Regions from separate parts of the Ornithinimicrobium ciconiae genome, predicted to be linked through region 2. Evidence: predicted binding sites of a transcription regulator. Region 2 holds the regulator's gene; the other holds the start of a gene.

Region 1 (2,396 bases), 340 kb from region 2:
GCCTCCGACCTGGGCATCCTGCTGGGGCTGCAGGTCCCGGAGCTGATGCGCGAGCACGCGGAGGCGATGCGTGCGGCTGATCCCTACTTCGAGCTGGGCAGCGAGTCCCGCGCCGGTGAGCGCTCGCTGGTCCTGCTGCCCGCCCACCACCTGGTCCTGCCCGAGGAGGCGGTCACGGCACGGGCGTTGTATGCCGTGTCCCTCCCGACCCGCACCCCCACCTGGGCGCCACGGGGCGAGCCGGTGGGCACCGCGGCGATCGGCGGGGAGGCGCCGGGGGAGTGTGCGACGTGCGGGGGGCCGCTGCACGTGCTGCTCGAACTCAGCGCACTGCCTGCACTGGGTGAGGTGGAGCTGCCGTCGCTGCTGGTGACCTGCGGGCGGTTCGACTGCCTGTGGGGTGAGCAGTTCTTTGAGCACCGGGATGCTGGGCCGCCGCGCTCGCTGGCGCGGGCGCCTCGGGTGGAGGCGGGGAGTGGTGATCCCTGGAGCAGTATGCCGACGCATCCCTTGCCCTCCGCGCTGCCGGTGATGAAGGTGGCTGTGCACCGCACGCCGGCCCGGTGGCAGTTCCAGGACTGGGCGCAGGCCAACGACATGCAAAATCTGAATCGTCTTGGTGGGGAGGGCACCTGGATCCAGGGTGCCCGCCACCCGGAGTGCCCCGGCTGTGGGCTCACCATGCCGCTGCTGGCGCAGTTTGATGGTGCGACCCCGTTTGTGGAGGGCCCTGGCTGGGGGGCGTTCACGGAGGGGATCCTCTACTGCTACTGGTGTGTTGACTGTCGGGTGAGCGCGACGGCGACGCAGCAGACGTAGTGGTGCTACGCGGCCACCATGGCCATCGGCCTGGGCGTGCTGTCTGCGTCTGGTGGTGAGGCGTCGCGGCACGCGGGTGTGGACAGACCTTCCGTTAATCGAACAAATGTGCTAATCTTGTGGTAGATGGGGAGCCCGGGAGGAGGCGCGACGTGACGACAAGTGTGTTGGAGATGCACCTCGACACGAGGCTGCCTCCCAAGGCTGTCCGCCGCATGCGTGACCCGGAGCAGGCTCATCTGCGGGTGGCGAAGTACTGGCCGATGGGGGAGCTGGTTTTCGAGCCGTCCTCATCGATCTTCGCGGACCGGGCCAAGGCTGCACTGCGGACCGCCATGCAGCGGATGGGCGTCGGGGACCTTGCTGACTCACTGGTCGACGTCGTCCTGGCCTGCGCGACCGTGCAGCAGCGTGACTGGGCGACGGGCGCCAAGACAGAGGGTGTGCCGAGCGGAGCAGAGTTCCCGGCTGACGCGCTGCCGCCGACGACGGAGCGGCGTCAGGATCCGAGCGACCTGGCGCGCTCCAAGGCTCTGCTCGGCGTCGTGGAGTCGGTCAACAAGGTCTCCAACAAGCTCGACGGGGTGTTGTTCTCGGCGACCCGCCAACTGACTGCCTCGCGAGCAGCCCTCCTCCTGCGTGAGAAGGGCGCAGAGTCCACCGATGACCTAAACAACAGTCAGCGCGAGGCGCTGCGCAAGAGTGCCAAGTCCCAGACGCGCAAGGAGATTGAGGCCGCCATCGGTTGGGTCCCGGGCGAGGTCACTGACCTGGTCGCCGCAGCCAACACGCCGGTCGCGGTCGCTGGGCCCATGCTCAGCTCGATGATGAGCGGCGAGTCGTCCTGGCGTTATGTCCGTCGGTGTTACCGCGAGTCCCGCGGGCTGGCCCACGAAGACGCGGCCGCGATCGCCAACGGACTCTTCGGCAACGATCCCGAGACCTCGGTGACCGAACGCCTGGACTCCTCAGACTCGTGGCTCGGTGGTCCCTGGCATGGCAGCAAGTTCAACCGGGCGCTGGAGCGCGAGGTAGCCAAGGTCAACTCCCGCGACGAGCAGGCGAAGCAGGAGGCACGAGACCGGGCAAAGGCCAACAAGGATGTGCGCGCCGTTCTGGACGAGATCGGCACGGCGGTGGTGACGCTGGGCTGCTCACCGCTGCAGGCCGCGGCGATCGCTGACCGTGTCGAGCGGGCTGCTCGCTCTGCCCGCAAGGCTGGTGCTCCCGAGACTCTGCGGGAGCTGCGCACTGCGATTGTGACGGCCCTGTTGCTCCACGGCACCCTGGACATGGACTCCCTGCCTGACGACCCCAACCTGATCACGGTCGAGCAGTCCCTGCAGCTCAAGAAGGTCCTGGAGGGACTGCCGGCCGCGGAGCTCAACGTCATCGTGTCCCTCGAGACCTTGCTCGGAGTCGACCTCGGGGGTGCTGCCGCCACTGTCGGCCAGGGGGCGACCCCCACGACAGAGTCCGGTGAGCCGATCCCCGCCTCCTTCCTGAACTCAGACTCCTTCCGGAGCTCAGACTCTTTGCAGAACTCGGATGCGAGGGGAGCCGCTGGCTCCTGCACC
Region 2 (2,396 bases):
CGCCGGAGCGGTCGAGACGACCGCGGGAGCCGCGCCGCCCACGGCTGGTGCTGAGACCACGGCTGGTGAGACCACAGCTGGTGGTGGTGGGCTAGGTGCGCTCGACCCGACCGTCGACGAAGGTGCCGTGTATGCCGCAGACGCCGAGGCGACTCTCACGGGCGACAGCGATGCCGCCGGGGACGTCGATGCCGGACAGTTCGGCACGGTCCAGGCGGCTACGGGTGACCCGGCCTCCGACGCCGCAGTGAGTGGCGCGGCAGCGCAGACCGGCACTGGCTATCCCGCGGACGTCGACGAGTCTGCGGGCGGCGGTGCAGGCGGTGCTGCCCTGGGTGGGGCCGTCGTCGGCGGCGCCGCGGCAGGGTTCGCTGCCAGCGACACCGAGACCACGGCCTATGAGGTGCCGGGGGCTGAGCAGGGTGCGCCGATCACTGGCGCCGTCCCGGGTGCCGCGCTGGGTGAGGATGTTGAGTCGCCTGCGGACGGCGCGACCCTGCCGTCCGGCACGGATCAGGGCGCGGACAGCGGTGAGCCCGATGCGGACGCTGGCGAGTTCGACCCGGGCAGCGGCGATGAGGAGGCGTTCGGCGCGGAGGGCTATCGGCCCGACCGCGACGGCTCTGGCATGACGGACGAGGAGCGCGAGGAACTCAACCGGGCTCGTGGGGCTCTGTGAGTCGACCTCGTCAAGCTCTATGAGCCGACCTCACCAGGTCCTCTGAGCTGACAGACAACACATGGCAGCGCCGCCCGACCAGGTCGGGCGGCGCTGCGGTGTTGTAGGTGCCGTCTGGCGGAGAGGGGGGAGGGCCGCCAGGCGGCACCGGCACGGGGGACACTGTGGACAACGCGCACCGGATTGTCGGTGTTCCTGCTGGTGCCTCAGGTGTCGTGGGTCGATCGGCTCGCGCCCGAGCAGACCTGTCAGACGCGTCGCAACACGGCGGTGACCTTGCCGAGCACGACGGCATCGTCGCCGTCGATGGGGTCGTAGGCCTCGTTGTGGGGGAGCAGCCACAACTTGCCGTCCGTGCGCTTGAACGTCTTGACGGTGGCCTCGCTGTCGAGCAGCGCCGCGACGATGTCGCCGTTGACTGCGTCCTCCTGGCGTCGCACGACGACCCAGTCGCCATCGCAGATGGCGGCGTCGATCATGGAGTCACCGACCACCTGGAGCAGGAAGAGCTCGCCATCGCCCACGAGCTGGCGCGGGAGGGGGAAGACGTCCTCGACGGCCTGCTCGGCCAGGATCGGCCCGCCAGCCGCGATGCGCCCAACCACCGGGACATAGGTCGCCTCGGGACGGGCGTCCCCGATGCCGGTCTCGTCATAGTCGATCTCACCGGCTCCCGCGGTGGTGCTGACCAACTCGGAGCCGTCGGGCTGACCTGAGGTGCTGCGCCGATAACCGGCGACACTGCCCTCTCCCGAGCCGGGCAGGATGACCTCGATGGCGCGCGGACGGTTGGGGTCGCGCCGCAGATAACCCTTCCGCTCCAGCATCCGCAGCTGGTAGGCCACGGAGGAGGGGGAGGCGAGCTGCACCGCAGTCCCGATCTCCCGCAGGCTCGGCGGATAGCCGCGTTGGTCCACCGAGTCCTTGATGACGTGGAGCACCTTCTCCTGGCGCGCCGTGAGGTCCGCCCGCCCGTCGCGGTCCGGCATCTCGTGGATGTCTGCCATCGGTCCTGCCCCTCTCCTGACCGCCTCAGAGTGCTTAACCTGCAGGTCAGCAGCTGTGTCAGTGGTCCCTGGTTGTCTATGTCGCGTGCACCAATCGTACGAGCATTCGAACAGTGAGGCAAACACTAGTTCGATGCGGCGTGTCGATTTTGTCGCACGACTGTGCTACACATGGAACATGCGTCCGATCGCACAAGCGTTCGGAGTTGCGGAGATGGAGGCATCATGAGCGCGATCGCACTGCACGACCTGCAGGACCTTGAGCCGGTTCGGGCGCGGCGGCGTCAGCGGGATCACCTGCGGCTCGTTCAGCCCGGGGAACGCATGGACGAGGGGTTTCACGTCGGTGCTCGCACGGACGCTCCGGGCGCAGGAGGCTTCACGCTGACGCGACGGGGTCGGCTCGCGATCACGATGACAGTCGCCACGGCCCTGGTGCTGGCGGTCATCGCTGCGTTCGGGATGTTCCCAGCAACGGCTGCGAGCGGTCACACAATCACGGTGCAGCCGGGTCAGACGCTGTCCCAGATCGCTGTCACGGAGTTGCCGGAGCTGCCGATGGATCGGGCCATCGTGCAGATCCAGGTGGCCAACGACATGAACACCCGGCAGGTGCAGGCGGGCATGGACCTGGAGATCCCTGGGTCCTGACCCGGCGATGCGCCAGGTGGTCACGATCGGTGGTGCTTGCTGTCAGCAGTCTGCCGTCG

What was found. Region 2 encodes LexA, which represses DNA repair genes until DNA is damaged. Its sites were predicted from a motif close to TCGAACANNTGTTCGA; they were not measured.
Region 1: FNH13_RS08125 (HNH endonuclease signature motif containing protein) is a predicted target of LexA. The motif match lies at 918-933, and genes of this name have one in related genera.

The regions. Positions count from the first base shown of each region.
Region 1 covers NZ_CP041616.1:1,784,584-1,786,979, forward strand. Annotated here, with positions in the region: gene FNH13_RS08120 (hypothetical protein) at 1-819, shown strand, start outside; gene FNH13_RS08125 (HNH endonuclease signature motif containing protein) at 972-2,396, shown strand, end outside.
Region 2 covers NZ_CP041616.1:1,445,996-1,448,391, forward strand. Annotated here, with positions in the region: gene FNH13_RS19230 (PRC-barrel domain-containing protein) at 1-679, shown strand, start outside; gene lexA (transcriptional repressor LexA) at 928-1,686, opposite strand; gene FNH13_RS06705 (hypothetical protein) at 1,912-2,337, shown strand.